DNA from 4 places in the Achromobacter sp. 2789STDY5608615 genome. Region 1 is predicted to be linked to each of the others. Evidence: predicted binding sites of a transcription regulator. Region 1 holds the regulator's gene; each other region holds the start of a gene.
The links. The regulator FliA, encoded in region 1, starts transcription of late flagellar genes. The targets are predictions, from matches to a motif close to CTAAAGTTTNNNNNNNNNNNGCCGNTA.

Region 1 (5,591 bases):
TTCTTGTTGGCGGCGTCGTAGCTGTAGACGGTAGCGGCGGTGCCGGTACCGATGGTGACCTTGTTGCCGCCTTCCAGCTTGGCGAACACTTGGTCAGCGGTGGCGCTGGCGTGGTTCGTGGTCACGGTCCAGTCGTTGCCGGTGGCGGAACCGCCAGCGGCTTGCAGGTCGGACACGGTGGCGGTGCGGTTTTGCGTCACGCCGGTGCCGTTCACGTTGAAGCCGTCCAGACCCAGCGTCTTGACGCTGATTTCCGACAGGTTCAGGGTGATGGTTTCGCCGTCGTTGGCGCCGACTTGCAGCGTCAGGGGCTTGGCGTTGGCCGACAGAACCTTCACGCCGTTGAAGTCGGTTTGTTGCGAGATGCGGTCGATGTCCGACAGACGCTGGTTGATTTCGTCTTGCATCGAGTTCAGCTGCTCTTGCGAGTAGCTGCCGTTGCCGGCTTGCACCGACGGTTCGCGAACGCGCTGCAGGTGGGTGTTGATTTCGGAGGCGGCGCCTTCCGTCGTCTGGGCCAGCGAGATACCGTCGTTGGCGTTACGAGCGGCTTGGGTCAGACCCTTCACGTTGGCGGTGAAGCGGTTGGCAATGGCCATACCGGCGGCGTCGTCCTTGGCGCTGTTGATGCGCAGGCCCGACGACAGGCGTTCGATGGCGGTACCCAGGGAAGATTGCGACTTGTTCAGGTTGTTCTGAGCAACCAGCGACAAGTAGTTGGTGTTAATGACTGCAGCCATGTTTAGGCTCCCAAGAGAGAAAGGCTTCTTCAAACCGGGCAGCGGGGCCGCCCATCGTTGTAACGGGAAGAATTCGATTTCTTGCGTCTTCGAATTTCTCCGTTGCAAGGATTACGGCAGTCGCAAATCAATCTTTAGGGCTTTTTTTTGGTATTCGCAAAATGTTGTTGGATACCACTTACAGACTGGTCTTACGGTCTGGCCGGGCGGCCGGACGGGTGAGGAAGCACCATATACAGACTTGTCCGACGGCCGGAGCACGGCCGCCGGACGGGCCTGTCAGTGCAGCAGCAGGCCGGCGCGGCGCAGGGCGGCCAGCAGGCTGTTGACGATTTCCTGGGCCACCGGATCCAGGTTGCGGGCGCCCTTGTAGGATTTGCCGTCCGGGTGCGGATGGCGTCCCGCGGTCAGCGCGTCGCGCGCCAGGGTGCGCAGTTCGGCGCTGCTGTGCTCGCCGTCGATGTGGCGCATCAGATATTGGTGCGGGGCGTCGGTGGGCGCCGTGACCGGGTGATGCCAGAGGTTGTGCATGCCGACCTGGGAATTCGGTTTTGTTACTTCTTGTAGTAATTGCAGGGCGCCGGGGATCAGGCGCGGCTTGGCCTGCGCGGGTTGGTAGGCGGCCGGTTCCAGGCGGTAGTGGAGGGCGCTGGCCTGCACCAGCGTCACCAGGTGGCCGATCATCGCGTTGGCCAGGGTGTCGGCCGCCGCGTCGGCCGCGTGTCCGCGCTGGGTTTCGAGCAGCGCGGCGAATGGCAGCGATCGCGGCCAGGCCTGGGCCAGCGTTTCCATCAACGCGATCATGCCCGGATCCTGGGTGGTGATGGCGGTCCCGGCGGCGGTGCGGAGCTGGCGTTGCCCGGCCGGGGCGCCCGCCGCGCCGGGCAGCGGCGTCAGGTCGGCGGCGAAATGCATGGCGACAAAGGCGCCGCCCTCGGGTTGGTCGAGAATGTCGCCGGCGCGCTCGGCATGCACCAGCAGGCTCTTGCGGAACGAGCGGCCGATGGCGAAATCGAGGTATTGCTCGCGCATTTCCCGGCCGGCGTTGACCGACAGCCCGTTCAGGCCCAGCGCCACGGTGCCGCCGAACGTGGAGGGGAACGTCAATTGCGGTTCGGCATCGGTCACGTAGGCCAGGCCGGCTTGTTGCGCCGCGGCGGCGAATTCCAGGAAATAGCAGGGCGTGTTGATCGCCTCCAGGTATTCGTGCAGCAGATAGTGATCGGTCTGTCCGCGCAGCTTGCGGGCGGCTTCCTGCAGCGCCGAGCGCAGCGGGTTGCTCTGCCACAGGCCGCCCTCGATCAGTTCCAGCATGGCCTTGGCGCGAACCAGCTTGTCCTGCGGTGTTTCCGCGCCGAAGCTGTTCAGGATCATGGCGTCGCGGATCACGTCGGACGCCTTCCAGCCCGGATAGGTGTTGTAGCTGACGTAGGCGATGCCTTGCGGCGCCAGGTTTTCGCGGCAGATGCGCAGGATCGCGTCACGCACCTCCGGCGGCACCCAGCTGAACACGCCGTGGCAGATGATGTAGTCGAAAGTGCCGAAGTCGGCGGTGATGTCCGTCAGGCTCATGGCCCGCAGGTCGAGATTACGCGCGCCCGCCGCTTCCGCGATCAGCCGGCCCGCGTCAATCTGCTGCGGCGACAGGTCGATGCCGACGACGCGGGCCTCGGGGTAGGCCAGCGCGAATGGCAACAGGTTGCCGCCGGCGGCGCAGCCCAGTTCCAGCACCCGGGCCTGCTCCAGCGCCGGCGCCGGCAACTGGTACAGGTGCGCGACCGCGCGCAGGTTGCCGGGCGAGGTGTAGGAAAAGGGCAGGGAAATGTACGGGGTTTCGTCGTAGGCGTCGGAAATGGCCTGCGTCAGGACGTCGGGTGCGCTCATGGCGAAATTCCAGGGATCGCGGTGCGCGGCCGGCGGCGGATCGCCGCGCGCACCATTATTGGTGTCAGCGTGGAAGGCTAACAAGGGCGCCGGGGGCGTAATGGCATGAACAACGTCCGATTTTCCCGGAATTCCGGACGCAAGACGCGCCGCCTGGGCGTCGGACGGGGCATCCGGTCCGGCGGCTGCGCCCGTCAGATGATCTGCGCGATCTGCCCTTCCTGGGGCAGGTGCTGCCAGGCCTGTTCGCGCAGCTTGGCGCGGATGCGCGCGGTGGCCTGCGAGCGCAATTGGCAGACGCGGGCCTCGGTCACGTTCATGATCGCGCCGATTTCCTTCAGGTTCAGGCCCTGTTCGTAGCACAGCGACAACAGCAGTTTCTCGCGGTCGGGCAGGGTGTCGATGGCCAGGATCAGCGCCTGGCGGAAATCGCCGGCCAGCAGCGAGTCCAGCGGGTTGCCGCCGGCGGTGCCGTGATTCAGCGTGGCGGTCCAGTCGGTCTGGCCCGACGCGGCGTCGTGCTCGGTGGCGAAGTCTTCGTAGTGGACGATCTGCACGCCCTGGGCGTCGTGTAACAGCGTCTGATATTCGGCCAGCGGCATTTCCATCTGCTGCGCGATCTCGGCCTCGGAGGGCGCGCGCATCAGGCGCTGCTCGAGCTGCTGGATGGCCTGTTCGATCTTGCGGGCCTTGGCGCGCACGCTGCGCGGCAGCCAGTCCTGGCCCCGCAGCTCGTCGAGCATGGCGCCGCGGATGCGGGTGGTGGCGTAGGTCTCGAACTGGGCGTCGGCGGTTTCCTGGTAGCGGCGCACGGCATCCAAGAGGCCGATCATGCCGGCTTGGATCAGGTCGTCGAGCTCAACGCTGGCCGGCAGCCGGGCGAGCAATTGCAGGGCCAGCTTCCGCACTAGCGGGGCATATTCGACCAAGCTGTCATCTGCGTGGGGCATTGCGGGAGTGTCAGGCGGTGTCCATCGTGACGCATTGTCGGTTGTTGTCAATTTGCGACATTGTCGACAAACGCGCGGCTACGCTAAAGCTAGCAATATTTTGTGATCGGCAAGGTGTCATTGTCGGCAAAAGTCGGTATTTCATTCCTTAAAGCACGCAACGTTTTGAATGCTTATTTGCCAAATTGACGTACATTTGCCAGGACTTTCTATGTCAAGGTGTATCTAAAGTCTCTAGTTGCGCGATATCAACAAAGATTTGTCATATAAGTCATAGAAAATGACATGACCTGTGGTAAATTTTACTTAAATTGCGAACAAATGATACATTTCGCATTAAAACAGGATGCAGCGGATACTGTGCAACAAACGTTGCCATTGTCCTTGGTTATCAAGCCCCTTCGGTGGGATAGGGAATAGGGAGTCGGGCGTGCAACAAGTCGAAAATTCTTTGCTGGCAGATATCCGTGAAGTGAATCTGTCCTACCTTCTTCTCGCACAGCGCATGCTGCGCGATGACTATGCTGCATCGATGTTCCGCCTGGGTTTCAGCAACGAGGTTGCCGATATCCTGATGCGTCTTTCTCCGGCTCAGCTGGTGAAGCTGGCCAGCTCCAGTTCGCTCCTGTGCCGTTTCCGTTTCGACGACTACAGCCTGCTGTCCGCACTGACCCATGATGTGCTGGGCGGCGCGCTGCAGCAAGCGCACGCGACGATCCTGCTGGCCAAGCAACCTGTTGAAGAACTGGCCTGACGGCCTGTCGATTCCCACTCGGACACGTGTAATGGCCACCAAGAGCGTTTCGCAGGAAGCGGATGACATCCTGCTAGCCAGCTCCATGATCACTCTGGGCGCGCGGCTGCAGGTGTTGGAGGCTGAAACCAGCCTCAGCCACGACCGCCTGGCACGTCTGTACCGCGAAATCCGCGGCTGCTCGCCACCGAAGGGCATGCTGCCTTTTTCGGTCGACTGGTTCATGACCTGGTTGCCGAATATCCATTCCTCGTTGTTCTACAACGTGTATTCGTTCCTGAATACGCGCACCAGCAGCAAGGGCATCCGCGCCATCATCGACGCGTACCGCCTCTATCTCGAGAACGCCGGCGTGGACAACGCCGAATCCGCCGAGCCCGTGCTGAGCTTCACCCGGGCCTGGATGCTGGTGCGGTTCTTCGACAGCGGCATGCTGCAGCTGTCCGCCTGCCGCCAGTGCGGCGGACATTTCATCGCGCACGCGCATGATCCGCAGTCGGATTTCGTGTGCGCGATCTGCCGTCCGCCACCCCGGGCCGGCAAGACCCGCGCCGCCGCCAAGGCGCGCGCGGGCAGCCGTCCCGCGCCAGCCGTAGACGCCGCCCGTTCCTGAGCGGCGCGTCCAAATACATCAAAAGCCCTGGAAAACTCCCCGTAACCCGCCTTTTTGGGTTGGGGGGAACAGGGGATCATTGACGCCGGTTTTAGACTTCGTTGGCAGGGGCCTGATGTGTTGATTGTTATCGGTTTTCTAGTGGTGATCGTGTCGGTCATCGGCAGCTTCGTAGCGCTGGGCGGCCACATGGGCGCGCTTTACCAGCCGTTCGAATTGACGTTGATCTTCGGCGCGGCCTTCGGCGCGTTCCTGGCCGGCAACAGCAAGAAGTCGCTGATGCTGGTCAAGAAGGCACTGCCGGACACGCTGAAAAGCTCGCGCTACGGCAAGGACGTCTACATGGAGCTCATGGCGCTCCTGTACGTGCTGCTGAACAAGGCGCGCCGCGAAGGCCTGATGGCCATCGAATCGCACATCGAGGATCCGGCCTCCAGTCCGATCTTCAGCGAGTGTCCGCGCATCGCCAAAGACGAGAAGCTCATGGAGTTCATCACGGACTACCTGCGCATCATGATCAGCGGCAACATGAGCTCGTTCGAGATCGAAACGCTCATGGACGAGGAAATCGAGACCTACCGCCACGAGCGCGAAGTGCCCGCGAGCATGATCCGGCAGATGGCCGACGGCCTGCCCGCGTTCGGCATCGT
Region 2 (5,591 bases), on a different contig from region 1:
AGGTACAACAGGGTGATCAGCCGCTCGGGACTCGCGCCCAGAACCTGGGTTTCCAGGCCGATATCGGCGTAGGAGCGGACGGATTGAGACCCAGTGGGGCGGCGGGCGGCGTAAGTCATTAATGCATCTTCTACAGGTTATTTGCTCGATTTGTTCATCGCCGCAAATTGTTGGGTCAGGTAGTTGCCGGTGACGGCCAGTTGGGAAACGTACTTGTCCAATGCGACAAAACGGGTGCGCATCTGGTCCATTTCAGCGTCGCTGGCGGCCTTGGCGCGCTTTTGCTGGGCGTCCAGGTCACTAATCGACTTGGCCAGGCCGTCGGTGCGCGTCTTGAGCGAACCGGTGCTGCCCAATACGTCCTTGAAAGCCTTTTCGAAAGTCTTGGCTAGGCCGTTGTCGCCGGTCAGCAGCTTGGTGACGTCGGCCGGATTGGTGCTCAGCGCCTTGTCCAGCTTGGTTTGGTCGAGCTTGAGCTGGCGCGTCTGGGGATCGGTGGTGATGCCCAGGTCGGCCAGCGAGCGGACCGACCCTTCGCCCAGCATGGCTTGCAGCGCGTTGGTCACCGACGCCTGGATCGAGCGGGTGGTGCCGTCGCCGGTCAGCGGCTGGTTGGTGGCCGCCTTGGCGTCGAAAGCCGTCAGGCTCTTGATGGTCGATTGCAGCGAGTTGTAGTTCTTGACGAAATCCTGGATCGCCTTGCTGGCGACTGACGGATCCGCTTCCAGCTTCAGCGTGATCGGCTTGTCGGTCTCGGTTTTCTCGGTCAGGTTCAGCGTGACGCCGTCGATGACGTTGGCGACGTTGTTCGAGCCGCTCTTGACGGGGAGGCCGTTGATGATCAGTTGGGCGTCTTCAGCCTTGGTATTGGCCAGGCCGGTCGTGGAGCCGTCGGCGGCGGTGCTGAAGGACAGGATGTCCTTGAGCGACTGGTCGCCGGTGACGGTGATGTTCTTGACCGAGGCCTGGACACCGGTGTCCTTGGCCGTCAGCATCAGGTAGTTGTTGCCGTTGCCGTCATTGATAACGGTGGCGCGCAGGCCGGACTTGTCGTCGGCGTTGATGGCCTTGACGATGCCGTTGAGCGAGGTGTCGCCTTTCAGGTCGATGGTGCGCTTGGTGCCGTCGGCCAGCTCGACTTCGAACGAGCCGGTGTCGCCGTGCTTGGCGGTGCGGTCTGCCACGGCGCCCGATTGCAGGCTCTGGGCGCGGGCCAGGTTCTTCACTTCGATGACGTACTGGCCCGCGGTGGCGCCCTCGGCGGCCACACTGGCCGTCAAGGCGTTGCCGCCGGTGACGCTGCCCTTGATGGCAGCCATCGTCTCGGTCTTGCCCAGCACGGCAGCGGACTTTTGCAGCGCTTCCAGGGCGCTCTGCAGTTTCGCGTAAGCGTCGATGCGAGTCTGGTAGCTTTGCGCGCGCGTGGTGTAGATCGAGAGCTTCTTATCCTCGGCGTCTTGCAGCTTTTTCAGCGTTTCTTCCAGTGGCAGACCGGAGGACGAACCGAGGTTGGTGATAGAGGCCATGTGAAATCCTTCCTAGCGATGCGATTCTGTCAAAAATAGGGTGCCGGCGATTGGCCGGGTAAGGGCATAAGGCGGGCCTAATTCGATGATTCCATCATCGATTGGCGCCAAAAGGGGCACAGAGGAAAGTACGGGAATTCATGTCAAGCCGAGGTCTTGATGCCATTTCCCTGCATGTTCACGATCATTTTGGCGATCTTGAGCACGGCTTCGCTGGGGATGGTGCGTATGACGTCCCCGGACTTGGCGTCGACCACCGACACCACCACCTGGTGGACGTCCGGGTCGACCTCGAACTGCAGCTGGGTCGACCAGGCCTTCATCTGCTCGTTGATTTCGTCGAGCGCCTTGTCGAGGGGCAGCTTCTGCGAATTCGACTGCTCCGACGTCGCGGAATCGGCGCCGCTGCTATTGGTGCTGGCAACGGGCGGGGCGACGGTGACGGATGGATCTGCGACGATGGGCACGGCCGCGACCGGCGACGGTGCGAACGTAGCGGGGGCTAACGGGGTTACGGCCATGATCACTCCAGCGGCGGTGCGGGCGTCTCGGAGGAACGCGCTGTTTTCAGGGAATTCTCAGCTACGATTACGGCAGCGCCGCAGGGAACTTTAGCCCTCGTAACAGCGGGCTGTTTCATGTGCTAACAAGTTGGGATCGGGCAATGAGTGTCAAGACGGCGTTGCGAGTCATAGAAATCATCGAAACCTATGCCCGGGAGAAGCGCGCACTGCCCCTGTCGGAACTGGCCCGGCTGCTGGATGTGCCGGTTTCCAGCTGCCTGGCGCTGATCCGCACCCTGACCGGCCTGGGTTACCTCTACGAAACCGGACGCCGCCAGGGCTACTACCCGACCGGCCGCCTGCTGGCAATGGCGCAACGCATCGCCCGCGCCGATCCGGTGCTGGACCGGGTCTATCCCAGTCTGGTTGAATTAAGGGACGCAACTCGGGAAACCGTCGTCTTCGCCAAGCTGACGCAGGACGGCCGGGTGGTCTACCTGGATGTGCTGGACTCTCCGCATACGATCCGATACGCGCCCGTTGCCGGCGAGTTCAAAGACGTACACGCAAATTCGCTGGGTAAAGCGCTCATGTCGCTGCTGGACGAGCCGGCCCGCGACGCCTTGCTCGGCAACGGGCCGCTGACGCGCCACAACGAACGCACGCTGGTCACCCGCGAGGCGGTGCTGCAGGACTTGGCGCTGTCGCGCCAGCGCGGCTGGTTCATGAACAGCGGCGAGTCGATTCCCGACGTCGGCGCCATCGCCTGGCCGGTGACCCTGTCGGGCGAGCACTACGCCATCTCCGTGGGCGGTCCGATCTACCGGATCGAGCCGTGCCAGGAGGAATACGCCCGCATCCTGCGGGCGGCCTGCACCGGACTGGAACAGCAGTCCTGAGGCGGCCCCGGCCGGCCCGGGCGCAAGGCGCGCCGGGCGGACGCGCAAGGGGCGGGCGCCTCAATATGACTTCGGCAGGCCCAGCACCTTTTCCGCGATGAAGCACATGATCAGCTGCGGGCTGACCGGCGCGATGCGCGGGATGAAGCTCTCGCGCAGCAGCCGCTCCACGTGGTATTCCTTGGCGTAGCCCATGCCGCCCAGCGTCATCACGGCGGTCTGGCAGGCGTTGTAGCCGGCCTCGGCCGCCAGGTACTTGGCGGCGTTGGCGCTGGGGCCGCAGGGTTCGCCGGCGTCGTACAGGCTGGCGGCCTTGAACACCATCAGGTCGGCCGCCTCCAGCTGCATCCAGGCCTGCGCCAGCGGGTGCTGGATGCCCTGGTTCTGGCCGATCGGCCGGCCGAACACATGGCGCTCGCCGGCGTAGCGCACCGCCCGCTCCAGCGCGGCGCGGCCGATGCCGACCGCCTCGGCCGCGATCAGGATGCGTTCCGGGTTCAGGCCATGCAGGATGTACTCGAAGCCCCGGCCTTCCTCGCCGATCCGGTCCGCCAGCGGGATCCGCAGGCCGTCGATGAACAGCATGTTCGAGTCCACCGCCTTGCGGCCCATCTTCTCGATTTCACGCACCTCGACCTTGCCGCGGTCCAGGTCGGTGTAGAACAGCGACAGGCCCTGGGTCGGCTTGGCCACCTCGGACAGCGGCGTGGTGCGCGCCAGCAGCAGCATCTTGTCGGCCACCTGGGCGGTCGAGATCCAGATCTTGCGTCCATGCACCACGTATTCGTCGCCCTGGCGCACGGCGCGGGTGCCGAGCTTGGTGGTGTCCAGGCCGGCGTCGGGCTCGGTGACGGCGAAGCAGGCCTTCTGCCGGCCGGCGATCAGCGGCGGCAGCCAGCGGGCGCGCTGTTCGTCGTTGCCGAACACCACCACGGGATTGAGGCCGAAGATGTTCATGTGCACGGCCGACGCGCCGGTGAAGCCGGCGCCCGAGGCGGCGATGGTCTGCATCATCAGCGCGGCCTCGGTCATGCCCAGGCCGGCGCCGCCATGTTCCGGCGGCATGGCGATGCCGAGCCAGCCGTCGCGCGCCAGGTCGGCGTGCAGCGGCTCGGGGAAGCCGCCTTCACGGTCGCGTTCCAGCCAGTATTCGTCGGGATAGCGCGCGCAGATGCGGGACACGGCGTCGCGCAACGCCAGTTGATCGGGGGTGAATGCAAAGTCCATCAGTCGGTTCCATCCTGGGTGATGCGATTGGCGAAGAGCGCGTCGATGCCGGCGGGGTCGTAGCCGGCATCGGCCAGCACCTCGCGGCTGTGCTGGCCCAGCGTCGGCGCCGGGCGCCGGATGGCGGTCGGCGTGCCCTGGTAGCGGCCGAGCGGCGCGGGGGTGCGCAGGCGGCCCTCGGTCGGGTGCTGGTGGTCCTGCACGAAGCCGGTGGCGGCCAGGTGCTCGTCCAGCAGCAGGTCGTCGACCGTGTAGAGCTGCGAGGCCGGGATGTCGGCATCCGCCAGTTCCCGCAGCCATGCCTCGCTGGTCCTGGTGCGGATGACGTCGGCGACGAAGGCGTAGACCTCGTCGATATGGGCCGCGCGGGCGCCGTGGGTGTGAAAGCGCGGATCCTGCGCCAGTTCCGGCTGGCCGATCAGCGCGAAGAAGTTGCGCCAATGCTTGTCGTTGTAGATCAGCAGGCAGATATAGCCGTCGGCGGTGGCGTAGGGCCGGCGGTGCGGCGCCAGCAGCCGAGCGTAGCCGGTGGGGCCGAGCGGCGGCTCGAAGGTGGCCCCGCCCAGGTGGTCGCCCAGCACCAGGTGCGCCATGCCCTCGAACATCGGGATCTCGACCTGCTGGCCCTGGCCGCTGACGCGGGCGTGCAGCACCGCCGACACCAGCGCGATGCCCACGTGCAGGCCCACGGCGCGGTCGGCCAGCGTCAGCGGCGCGTAGCGCGGCACGTCGCCGCTCTGCTGCGCCGCCAGCGCGGCGATGCCGGTCTGGCCCTGGATCAGGTCATCGTAGGCGGGCCGGCCGGCGTAGGGGCCGGCCTCGCCGAAGCCATAGGCGCCCAGGTAGACGATGCGCGGGTTGCGCGCCGCCACCGCCTCGTACGACAGGCCCAGGCGCGCCATGGCCTGGGGGCGGATGTTGTAGAGCAGGGCGTCGCAGGTCTCGGCCAGCCGCAGGCAGGCCTCGCGGCCTTCCGGCGTCTTCAGGTCCAGCACCACCGAGCGCTTGTTGCGGTTCAGGTGCAGGTACAGGTGGCCCATGCCCGGATTGCGCATCGGGCCGACGGCCCGCATGTTGTCGCCGGCGGGCGATTCGACCTTGATGACGTCGGCGCCCAGGTCGGCCAGCACCTGGGTGGCGTAGGGACCCATCACGACCGAACTGAGGTCCAGGATGCGCACGCCGGCAAGGGGGCCGGCGGCCTGCGGGGAAGCGGCGGCGGACATCGTCATTGCTGCTCGATCCCCGCGTCGCGGATCAGCTTGCCCCACAGGTCGCGCTGTTCGCCGACGAACTGGCCGAAGGCTTCCGGCGAGCTGGAGAAAGCGTCAAAGCCCAGGCCCGCCAGGCGCTTGCGCACGTCGGGCTTGGCCACCACCTGCTTGATGGCGTCGTTGAGCCTGGCCACCACCTCGGGCGGCATGCCGGCCGGGCCG
Region 3 (5,591 bases), on a different contig from region 1:
GGTCTTGCTGGTGGATTGGTCAACGGTGGTCATGGGTTCACTTCTTCAAAGACTTCCGCGCGGGCGGCGCGGCGCGCGGAATCAGACGGATCAGGATTGGCCGATGGTGAGGGTTTTCTGCATCAGGCTCTTGGCGGTGTTCAGCACCTCGACGTTGGCCTGATACGAACGCGACGCCGCGATCATGTTGACGGTTTCCGCGATCGGATCGACGTTGGGCATGCTGACGTAGCCCTGCGCGTCGGCCATCGGATGCTTGGGGTCGTAGACCTGCTTGAGGGGGGACTGGTCCACCACCACGCCGGCCACGCGCACGCCGCCGATCTCGCGGCCCTGCGTCTGGCCGGCCGGCGGGTTGACCTGGAACACCACCTGGCGGGCCCGGTACGGCTGGCCGTCGGGACCGACCACGCTGTCGGCGTTGGCCATGTTGCTGGCCGCCACGTTCATGCGCTGTGACTGCGCGCTCAGCGCCGAACCGGCGATATCGAAAATGCTCAACAAGGACATTGCCTGCGGTTCCCTATGAAAATCAATCCTGGATGGCGGCCATCATGGTCCGGATGCGACCCGACAGCAGCTGCATCGTGCTCTGGTAGTGCAAGGTGTTGTCGGCGAACTGGACCCGTTCGATGTCCATGTCGACCGTGTTGCCGTCCATGCTGGGCTGGTACGGCAGGCGGTACAGCAGATCGGTCGGCCCCTGCGACACGGCCTTGGCCGGGATGTGACGCGCCGACGTCAGGGTCAGCGAGGTATCCGGCAGGCGCTTGGTGCCTTCCATGGCGTTCTGCATCGCCGTCTTGAAATCGAAGTCGCGCGCCTTGTAGTTGGGCGTGTCGGCATTGGCGATGTTCGAGGACAGCACTTCCTGGCGCTGCGCGCGCAGTCCCAGGGACTGCTGGAAGAAGCGGAAATCTTCATTAAGCCGGTCTAGCATCGGGTCGCCTTGAATACGGATGAAACCCGGGACAGCGGACGCACCGTTATCCCATTGGATGACGGCATCATAGAAGCGGGTGCCTCAACACAATCAGCCAAATAACCCGTCATTTCTCATCCAATTCACGTATTGCCAAGCCGCGCGGGCTTCTACAATTCGGACATGATGAAATTCTCCGCAAAGCTCCGCGCGCGCGCCGCCTGCCTGGCCGCCCTGCTGCTGGCCCCGACGGCCCAGGCGCAGGACGCCGCCGTCCAGGCGCCGGAGGCGATCATCATCGCCGCGCAGACCTATTTGCTGGAACAACTGGCCGCCCTGCCCGGCCAGGCATCGGTGGCCATCGATCCGCCGCGGGCGGACCGCCTGGCGCCCTGCGATGCCATGTCCCCATTTATGCCCTCGGGCATGAAGCTGCGCTCGCGCATGACGGTCGGCGTGCGCTGCAATGCGCCCAAGCCCTGGACCACCTACGTGCAGGCCACGGTCAGCGTGCCGGGCTACTACTACGTCGCTTCGCGCATGATCGCCGCTGGCCAGGCCCTGACGCCCGCCGACCTGGCGCCGCGCGACGGCGACCTGGTGGCCCTGCCCCCGGGCGTCATCACCAATCCCGACACGGTGGTCGGCATGACGGCGGCCTACCGGATCAACGCCGGCCAGCCGGTCAAGGGCGCCGCCCTGCGCAACGCCCAGTCGGTGGTGCGCGGCTCGAACGTCCGGATCAACGCCCGCGGCAAGGGTTTCGTGGTCAGCAGCGAGGGGCAGGCCCTGGACAACGCGGCGCCGGGCGCCACGGTCCAGGTCCGCACCGCCAGCGGACAGGTGGTCAGCGGCGTGGTGCGCAACGCAGGCCTGGTCGAAATACAACTTTAGTCAATGTTACATATCGCGTTGCGGCAAGCGCCCTCCTGCCCTAAAGTTCCTTCCGACCCTGTCGTTACAGAGACATAAGTAGGCGGAGCCGTCGCAAACCGACCCAGGACGCCCTGCGGAGAAAACCTTGAAAATCAATTCGACAACCAACCGGCCCATCTCGGCAGATGCGGTCAGCCCTCGCGCCGAGTCCGCGGTCGCCCAGGCCTACGGCGCCGGCAGCGGCAGCGGCGCCAGCAGCTCGCAGGTCGCGCTGAGCTCGGCCTCGCGCAAGATGCTGGCCCTGCAGGACGGCTCGAACGACATCAACGTCGAGCGCGTCGCCGCGATTCGCGCCGCCATCGCCTCGGGCCAGCTCAAGATCGACACCAGCCGCATCGCCGATGGCCTGATCGCCAGCGCCCGCGACCTGCTGAAGTAATAGCGTTTTTGCAAGATCGCCGTTTTTTCGACCCGTCCGCCCGAGTATGACCATGAGCCCTGTCGAGTCCCTGCAAGCCTGTATGAAGCAGGAAGATGCCCTGATCACCGAGTTTTCCTCCATCCTGGAAGAAGAAACCAAAGTGCTGGTCGGGCCGGGCAACGTCGACGCGCTGCATGACATCACCGAGCGCAAGGGCAATATCGCCCAGCAGCTGGTCGACCTCAGCCACACCCGCGACGGCCTGCTGGCCGAAATCGGCCTGCCCGCCGGCCACGCCGGCACCGAGCAGGCCGCCGTGCAGCACCCGCAACTGTCCGACGTCTGGCAGGCCCTGCTGGCCAAGTCGGCGTCGGCCAACGAAATCAACATGCGCAACGGCGCCCTGATCGACGTGCACCTGCGCTATACCCAGCAATCGCTGGACGCCCTGCGCCAGATCGGCGGCCTGGGCGGCACCTCGACCTACGACGCCCAGGGCCGCGGCGCCCGCGCCACGCCGGGCCGAAAGCCCATCGTCGCCGGCTGAGCCGGATCCCGACGCCCCAAGACAAACAGCCCGCTTTCGCGGGCTGTTTGTCTTGGCGGCCATGCGGCCGTCCCGAGTCGGGGCGCGCTAGACGCCGCCGGCCATTTCCAGCATGGCGAACATCTTCAGCAGCGCCACCGGCAGCAGGCGTCCGGACAGCTTGCGCTCCGGGCTGACGACGCCGGCCAGCGTGGCGCGCACGCCGTCCGCCGCCGACGCATGCGCCAGCTGCCAGCAGGCCGCGCCCAGCTGGCCGGCCATGAGCGACTGCCGCGCCAGCGTATGCGAGCCGTCGACCGCGGGCAGCGCCTGCCAGGCATTGGCCATGTAGCGGAACCCGGCTCGCGCCTCTTCCTGCAGCACCAGCCAGCGCGCCACCGTGGCGGCGTCCGCCTGGCCCGCGGCCAGGTTGGTCAGGCCGAACAACTGGCCGGCCACTTCGCCGCTGGCGGTATCGATCAGGCGGGCGCACACCAGCCGGAAGCGGGTCTCGTCGCCGCGGCCCGGCAAGCCGATCTCGGTGCCCGAGGCCCACAGCGCCAACGGCGCCGGCCGGGCGCCGGGCACGGCGCGCAGGCCGGGCATGTCGCCCGGCTGGCCCACCGGCAGGTAGCCGACGCTCTTGCCCACCGCGTTCAGGTTGGTCGGGCATTCATCCTGGATCACGCGCATGCCGCCCGGGCTGCGCGCCACCCACGACACGCCCTGCTCGCTCAGGCTCTGCCACAGCGCCGAAGTGCCGGCTTCCAGCATGTGCACGGCCGGCACCTGGGCCAGTTGCTCGTTCAGCCAGCGCACCCGCGCTTCCAGGGCCACCGCCGTGTCCGGCTGCGCGGCGGCGGCCGGCGCGAACGACGACAGCATGCCGTGCGGCAGCACCAGCTGTTGCGCCGGCGCCGCCAGGGCTGCGCCGCGGTCGCTCATCAGCACCGCGCTGAGCAGCGTGCCGCCGGGCAAGGCCTCGCCCTTCATGCTGGTCTTGCCGTGCATGACCAGCAGGTTGCGGCTGCAGGCGGTGGAGAATTCGCGCCGCACCATCGCCAGGGGCGTTTCGCCCAGCGCCGCGAGGCTCGAACCCGCGCCGTCGCTGACATACTCGCGCCACGAGGCGCGAGCCTGCACGCAGGCCGGGTCGCTGTCGAGCCAGCCCAGGGTGTCATCCAGGTTCTGCGCGGCCTCGATCGTGCCGGCGCCGCCCTGCGGACGCAGGATCGCCGAAGCCAGCAACTGGCGGCGGCGGGCGGGATCGACGGTCGTCTCGGTTTCGCGCGGCGTCGACCACAGCGACGCCATGTCGGCCTCGCTGGGCGAATACAGGGCGCGGGCGCGCTCGACCATGGCGAAGGCGCGGTCGATGAGCGCATCGGCGCGCGCCAGCTCCAGGTGCTCCGGCACCTTCTGGCCGATCGACGAATAATGGATCGGCAGCCGGTGGCGGATCGCCGTGTCCAGCGCCGCGCCCAGGCGCGAGGCCTCGTCGAGCTTGGTGATGATGCAGCCGGCCACGTCCTCGCCGACGCCGTTGCGATAGGCGTGGGCGACTTCGTCCAGCGTGTCGCCCTGGCTGGCGGCGTTGAGCACCAGCAGGCGGCGCACCGGCTTGCCGGCGTTGCACAGCATCGCGGCCTGCTCGGCCACCTGGCGGTCGCGCTGGCTGATGCCGGTGGTGTCGATCAGCACGATCTTGCGATTGCCCAGCTCGGCCAGGATGCGGCGCAACTCGCCGGCATCGCGCACCGAGTGCGCAGGCACGCCCATCAGGCGGCCATAGATCTGCAGCTGCTCGAGCGCCCCGATCCGGAAATTGTCGGTGGTCAGCATCGCCACCTGCTCGCGGCCTTCGCGGGCGACGCAGCGCGCCGCCAGCTTGGCCAGCGTGGTGGTCTTGCCGACGCCGGTCGGGCCGACCAGCGCGTACACGCCGCCGCCCAGGAATTCATCTTCCGAGCCCAGCACCGGCAGGTGCGTGACCAGTTCATTGCGGGCCCAGGCCAGCGCGGATTCGGCGCTCATGCCTTGCGGCATGCGCTCGACCAGCGCGCGGACCAGCTTGGTGCTGAAACCGGCGTCCAGCAGGCTGCGGAACAAGGCGGCTCCCGCCGGCTCGCGGCCGGGTCCCTGGCGTCCGCCCCACAGCAAGCCGTCCATGCGGCTTTCGAGCGCGCCGCGCAAGGCGCTGATGGCGTCCTGCAAGCCTGCCGCGGCGTCGCCGGGCAGCGCCGCGGGCGGCATCCCCGGACCATTGCGCAGCGGCGCATCGGGCATGCGCGCCATGGGCGACGGCGCCATGGGCGGCATCTCTCGCGCAGGCGGCAAGGCCGGCATTTCCATCCGCACCGGCGCGGCGGGCGCCATCACCGCGGGCGCGGCCGCTTCCGCCGTCACGGCGGGCGGCGCGGCGACCGGCGCCGGCGCCAGGGCGGGCGGCGCCTGACGCGCGACGGGTTCGGGCGACACCTCCGGCTCGGGCAGAGACTGCGCGGCGTAGGTCGACTGGTAGGCGGCGATCGAACGCGACGGCACCGCGTAGGCGGGCTGCGCAGCGGCGACGGACGCCGGCGGCGCACCGTAGGCCGGTTGCGAGGCGCTCGGCGCCGCGCCATAGGCGGGTTGCGGCGCGGCGGCGGCGGCCGGCGCGCCATAACCGGACTGCGCGCCATAAGGCGGTTGCGAGGCCGTGGCCGGCGTGGCGCCATAGCCGGGAGGCGGCGCCAGGTTGGCGGGCGCGGCGTGACCGTACGGCGCGGGCGCCTGCGGTGGCACCGGCGCGGCCGGAGCGCGAGCCGGCGCGTGGCCGTCGGCATACCCCTGCGGCGCCGGCGTCT
Region 4 (5,591 bases), on a different contig from region 1:
AGCGCGGCCAGGAGCTGGCGCTGGTCCTGCAGGGCCGCTTCAACGCCTACGCCGCCGGGCTGGACGAACTGGACGCGGCGCTCAAGGAGCGCTCGGTCGCGCGCTACCAGCAGAACGAAGCTCGCGTGCGCCAGGCCGACGCCGATTTCGCCAAGGACATGCAGGTGTTCCTGGCGCGGGTCCAGGAGCGCAGCGACAGCGTGCTGGACCGCTCTCAGACCACCTATTCGACCGCCCGCATCTCGGCCATCGTGCTGCTGTCGGTGGCGTTGCTGCTGGCGGTGCTGTGCTGGGCCTTCATCCGCCGCGGCGTGCTGCTGCCGCTGCAGGACGCGGGCCGGCATTTCGACCGGATCGCCGCCGGCGACCTGACCCAGCGGGTCGACGCCCGCTCCAGCAACGAGATCGGCACGCTGTTTTCCGCGGTGCGGCGCATGCAGGACGGCCTGACACGCACGGTGACGACGGTGCGCCAGGGGGTCGAGGAGATCAACGTCGGCGCGGCCGAGATCGCCGCCGGCAACGCCAACCTGTCGACCCGCACCGAGGAGCAGGCGGCCGCGCTCGAAGAGACCGCCTCGACCATGGAAGAGCTGGCCGCCACGGTCAAGCAGAACGCCGAGAATGCCGCCCAGGCCAACCAGCTGGCGGCGGTGAGCATGGAGGTGGCGCAGCGCGGCGGCCATACCGTCGGCCAGGTAGTGGCCACCATGCAAGGCATCTCCGACAGTTCGCGGCGCATCGCCGACATCGTCTCGGTGATCGACGGCATCGCCTTCCAGACCAATATCCTGGCGCTGAACGCCGCCGTGGAGGCGGCCCGCGCCGGCGAACAGGGCAAGGGCTTCGCCGTGGTGGCGGGTGAGGTGCGCACCCTGGCGCAACGCGCGGCGCAGGCGGCCAAGGAGATCAAGGCGCTGATCGAGACCTCGGTCGAAACCGTGGCGGCCGGCTCGTCCCAGGTGTCGGCGGCCGGCCAGACCATGGAGGAAATCGTGGTCTCGGTGCAGCGGGTGGCCGACATCATGGGCGAGATCTCGGCGGCCTCGGCCCAGCAGGCCGGCGGCATCGACCAGGTCAGCCTGGCGGTCTCGCAGATGGATGAGGTGACGCAGCAGAACGCCGCGCTGGTGGAAGAGGCCTCGGCCGCCGCCTCGGCAATGGAAGACCAGGCACGGCGCCTGGCGGAAGCGACCGCGGTCTTCAAGACCCAGTCGGGCCAGGTGATCGAGGTGGCGCCGGTGCAGGTCGGCGGCAGGACGCAAGCGTCGCGCCTGTCGCGCTCCTGAGCGAGGTGGCGCGGCCGCGGCCGATCACAGCCGGTCGCGGCTCCGCCCCGCCCTACTTCTTGCGGCGCAGCAACGCGTACAGGATGATCGCGCCGAAGGTCGCGGTACCGATGCCGCCCAGCGTGAAATTGCCCAGCTTGACGGTGAAGTCGCCCGCGCCCAGCACCAGCGTGACCGCGGCCACGATCAGGTTGCGGTTGTCGCTGAAATCGACCTGGTTCACCACCCAGATGCGGGCCCCGGCAATGGCGATCAGGCCGAACACCACCACCGACATGCCGCCGAGCACGGGCCCGGGAATGGTCTGGATCAGGGCGCCGAACTTGGGCGAGAAGCCCAGCACGATGGCGATCAGCGCGGCGATCACGAACACCAGCGTCGAATAGATGCGGGTCACCGCCATCACGCCGATGTTCTCGGCGTAGGTGGTGACGCCGGTGCCGCCGACGGCGCCCGAGACCATGGTCGCCACGCCGTCGCCGACGAAGGCGCGGCCCAGATAGCGGTCCAGGTCCTGGCCGGTCATGGCGCTGACCGCCTTGACGTGGCCCAGGTTCTCGGCGACCAGGATGATGGCCACCGGCACGATCAGGCCCATGGCCTCGGCCTTGAAGACCGGCGCGGCGAAGTGCGGCAGGCCGAACCAGGCGGCGGCCGACACGGCCGAGAAATCGATCGGCTTGCCCAGGTTCAGGCCGTTGGCGCAGATTGCGTAGACCACGCAGGCCAGAATCAGGCCGACCAGGATCAGCAGGCGTTGCACCATGCCCTTGGTGTAGACGGCGATGCCGCCCACGCACAGGATGGTGACGATCGCCATGGCGCTGTCGAAGCCCGAGGCGCCCATGGCGCCCTTGGCGGCGATCGGGGCCAGGTTCAGGCCGATCACCGCGACCACCGCGCCGGTCACGACCGGCGGCATCAGGGTGTCGATCCAGTTGGCGCCGCCGCCGGCGCGGCCGTTGGCGATCCAGACCAGGACGCCGATCAGGGTATAGGCCAGGCCGCAGGCGATGATGGCGCCCAGCGCCACGCCGATATTGGCGTTGGCGCCGCCGCCGGCATAGCCGGTGACGGCGATGACGCCGCCGATGAAGGCGAAGCTGGACCCCAGGTAGCTGGGCACGCGGCCGCCGACGAACAGGAAGAAGATCAGGGTGCCGATGCCCGACATCAGGATGGCGACGTTGGGATCGAAGCCCATCAGCAGCGGCGCCAGCACGGTGGAGCCGAACATCGCCACCACGTGCTGGGCGCCCATGGCCACGTTCTTGGGCCAGGACAGCCGTTCATCGGGGGCGATGATGACGCCGGGCTGGGCGTCGTCCGCCAGGCGCCAGCGCGGAAAATAGGTCTTGGACATGGATTCCCCGGGAGTGATTGGTGTGAGCGGGCGCCAGTGTAAAGGGGGCCGGGAACGGGCGGCAACTTAAGTTCCCCGGCCAGATGCCGTATTAGTGGAAACCCCAGTCAATCCTTCTGCCCCGGAGACTTCCATGGCCATCGATTCCATCAGCGGCACCTCGCGCATCGGCAGCATGGCGGACCTGTGGGCCCAGAAGATCCAGGCCAACAAGGAAGCCAAGGACGCCAAGGCCGGCGATCCGGGCGTCAGCGTCACGCCCGACGGCAAGATCCGCGTCAACAACGCCGGCGCCACGAAGGTGGGCCAGACCCAGGAAACCGAATCGTCCGAAAACGACGACTATTACACCCAGGTGATCAAGGAACTGCAACGCCAGCTCAAGCGCGTCATGGAGCAGATCGCACGCGTGCGCGACAGCAATGCGTCGGCGGAACAGAAAGCCACCCAGATGCAGGCGTTGAACGGACAGGCGCAGCAGATCATGGGCCAGATCCAGAAGGTGATGACCGAGAAGATCAAGGCGATGGCCAAGGCCACCGGCGGCGTCTCGGCCACGGCCTAGCTTTCTTCCCGCGGGTTCTCCCGAATGCCCGCCACACTGATGGCGCGCATCAAAATTTGTGATTGGACTGGCGGCGCATGCAGCCGCTAAGGTCTCCGGACAAATCAAAAAACCACGGAGACAAACCATGCATGCAATGCGCACAGCCCTTGCAGGGGCGCTGCTGGCCGCCTGCGCCGCCCCCGCCCTGGCGGGCACCGTCACGGTGATCACGTCGTTCCCGAAAGATTTGACCCAGGCCTACAAGACCGCGTTCGAGAAGGCCAACCCCGGCATCACGCTGGAAATCCTCAACAAGAACACCGTGTCCGGCATCGCCTACGTGCGCGAGACGCCGGCCGGGCAGCGTCCGGAAGTGTTCTGGGCCAGCGCGCCGGACGCCTTCGAGGTGCTGGGCCGCGACAAGCTGCTGGCCAAGTCGGCGGACGTCGCCAACAAGGACGTGCCGGACAAGATCGGCAACTACCCCATCAACGACCCGGGCGGCATGTACCTGGGCCAGGCGCTGGCCGGCTACGGCATCGTCTACAACACGCGCTACATCGCCGCGCACAAGATCCCCGCGCCGGTCGAATGGAAAGACCTGCTGGCGCCGCATTGGTTCGGCCACGTCGGCATCACCTCGCCGTCGCGCTCGGGCACCATGCACCTGACGGTCGAGACCATCCTGCAGGGCGAAGGCTGGGACGACGGCTGGAACACGCTGCTGCGCATGTCGGGCAACAGCAGCGCCGTCACCGAGCGTTCGTTCGGCGTGCCGGACGGCGTCAACAACGGCCAGTTCGGCGCGGGTCCGGTGATCGACTTCTTCGGCCTGTCGAGCAAGTACTCGAAGTTCCCGGTGGAATTCGTCTATCCCTCCGAGACCGCCATCGTGCCGGCCAACATCGCGCTGATCGACGGCGCCAAGAACACCGAAGAAGGCAAGAAGTTCATCGCCTTCACGCTCAGCCAGGCGGGCCAGGAACTGCTGCTGGAGCCGAAGATCTCGCGCCTGCCGGTGCTGCCGTATTCGGCGCTGGGCGGCAAGGTGCCGCAGGGTTATCCGGATCCCGCCGAGATCGCGCGCCGCAGCAAGGTGCAGTTCAACGCCGACCTGTCGCAGACGCGCTATTACGTGGTGCAGTCGCTGTACGACCAGACCGTCACGTTCCGCCTGAAGGGGTTGCAGGCGGCGACCAAGGCGATCTACGACGCCGAAGCCAAGCTCGGCGACAAGGGCAAGAGCGGCAAGCCGGCCGAACTGCTGGCGCAGGCCCGCAAGCTGGCCTGGGCGCCGCTGGTGGACGGCAAGCAGGCCGCCGATCCCGAGTTCCTGAAGATCTTCAGCGGCAACAAGAAGGACGCCGCGGTCAACCAGCAGATCACCAAGCTGGAAGGCGAATGGAACGGCACGGCCAAGAGCAATTATGAGCAGGCCGTGAAGCTGGCGCGGGAAGCCGCGGCGCTCTGAGCCCGGCTCGCGCCGGACGGGGGGCTCGCCCCGTCCGGCCGCCGCCCCGCCGCGGGCGGCCTGTCTTGAACCATTACGGGAATCTCGATGAATCTTCCGGGCCATTCACGCCTGCCCGCCGGCCCCGTGCTGGCCGCGCTCCTGGTGCTGGGTTTCCTGGCGCTGTTCCTGGCCGTGCCGGTGGGCACGGTGTTCTACAGCGCCTTCGTCAACGCCGACGGCGGCTTCACCATCGGCCACTTCGGCGCGTTCTTCAACCAGCCGCTGATGCTGGAGGCGTTCTTCAACAGCCTCTACGTGGCCGGCTGGTCGGCGCTGCTGGCCTCGCTGATCGCGGTGCCGCTGGCGTACTTCACGGTGCGCTTCGACTTCCGCGGCGCGCTCATCATCCAGACGCTGGGCGTGCTGCCGCTGATCATGCCGCCCTTCGTCGGCGCGGTGGCGATGCAGCTGATCTTCGGCCGCTCGGGCAGCGTCAACCTGCTGCTGAACGACTGGTTCGGCTTCACCATCCCGTTCATGGAAGGCCTGAACGGCGTCATCTTCGTCGAGGCGCTGCACTACTTCCCGTTCATCCTGATGAACCTGGTGGTGGCCCTGCGCAACATCGACGGCGCCATGGAAGAAGCCGCCTTCAATCTGGGCGCGCGCGGCTTCCGGCTGTTCCGCCGCGTGATCTTCCCGCTGGCGCTGCCGGGCTACGTGGCCGGGACTTCGCTGGTGTTCGTCAAGGTATTCGACGACCTCGGCACGCCGCTGGTGCTGGGCACCACCAACATGCTGGCGCCGCAGGCCTATCTGCGCATCACGCAGGTGGGGCTGGAGGATCCGCTGGGCTACGTCATCAGCGTCATCATGATCGCCTTCTCGATCCTGGCGCTGTGGCTGTCGGCGCGGGTGCTCAAGGGCCGCGACTATTCC

Region 2: the regulator FliA is predicted to act here: its motif matches at 2,115-2,141, upstream of AOZ49_RS17970 (flagellar protein FlaG).
Region 3: the regulator FliA is predicted to act here: its motif matches at 1,857-1,883, upstream of flgM (flagellar biosynthesis anti-sigma factor FlgM).
Region 4: the regulator FliA is predicted to act here: its motif matches at 2,718-2,744, upstream of AOZ49_RS25485 (FlxA-like family protein).

Annotation. Positions count from the first base shown of each region.
Region 1 covers NZ_CYTY01000070.1:11,966-17,556, forward strand. Annotated here, with positions in the region: partial or broken gene AOZ49_RS30535 (flagellin N-terminal helical domain-containing protein) at 1-740, opposite strand, end outside; gene AOZ49_RS30540 (methyltransferase regulatory domain-containing protein) at 1,020-2,624, opposite strand; gene AOZ49_RS30545 (RNA polymerase sigma factor FliA) at 2,819-3,574, opposite strand; gene flhD (flagellar transcriptional regulator FlhD) at 4,005-4,328, shown strand; gene flhC (flagellar transcriptional regulator FlhC) at 4,360-4,941, shown strand; gene motA (flagellar motor stator protein MotA) at 5,059-5,591, shown strand, end outside.
Region 2 covers NZ_CYTY01000019.1:97,370-102,960, reverse strand. Annotated here, with positions in the region: gene fliS (flagellar export chaperone FliS) at 1-119, opposite strand, end outside; gene fliD (flagellar filament capping protein FliD) at 138-1,526, opposite strand; gene AOZ49_RS17970 (flagellar protein FlaG) at 1,670-2,047, opposite strand; gene AOZ49_RS17965 (IclR family transcriptional regulator) at 2,191-2,928, shown strand; gene AOZ49_RS17960 (acyl-CoA dehydrogenase family protein) at 2,989-4,155, opposite strand; gene AOZ49_RS17955 (CaiB/BaiF CoA transferase family protein) at 4,155-5,387, opposite strand; gene AOZ49_RS17950 (Bug family tripartite tricarboxylate transporter substrate binding protein) at 5,384-5,591, opposite strand, start outside.
Region 3 covers NZ_CYTY01000064.1:10,836-16,426, forward strand. Annotated here, with positions in the region: gene AOZ49_RS29900 (flagellar hook capping FlgD N-terminal domain-containing protein) at 1-33, opposite strand, end outside; gene flgC (flagellar basal body rod protein FlgC) at 91-510, opposite strand; gene flgB (flagellar basal body rod protein FlgB) at 533-940, opposite strand; gene flgA (flagellar basal body P-ring formation chaperone FlgA) at 1,109-1,816, shown strand; gene flgM (flagellar biosynthesis anti-sigma factor FlgM) at 1,944-2,237, shown strand; gene AOZ49_RS29925 (flagella synthesis protein FlgN) at 2,290-2,766, shown strand; gene flhF (flagellar biosynthesis protein FlhF) at 2,854-5,591, opposite strand, start outside.
Region 4 covers NZ_CYTY01000039.1:21,721-27,311, reverse strand. Annotated here, with positions in the region: gene AOZ49_RS25495 (methyl-accepting chemotaxis protein) at 1-1,289, shown strand, start outside; gene AOZ49_RS25490 (solute carrier family 23 protein) at 1,342-2,652, opposite strand; gene AOZ49_RS25485 (FlxA-like family protein) at 2,786-3,217, shown strand; gene AOZ49_RS25480 (ABC transporter substrate-binding protein) at 3,345-4,670, shown strand; gene AOZ49_RS25475 (ABC transporter permease) at 4,758-5,591, shown strand, end outside.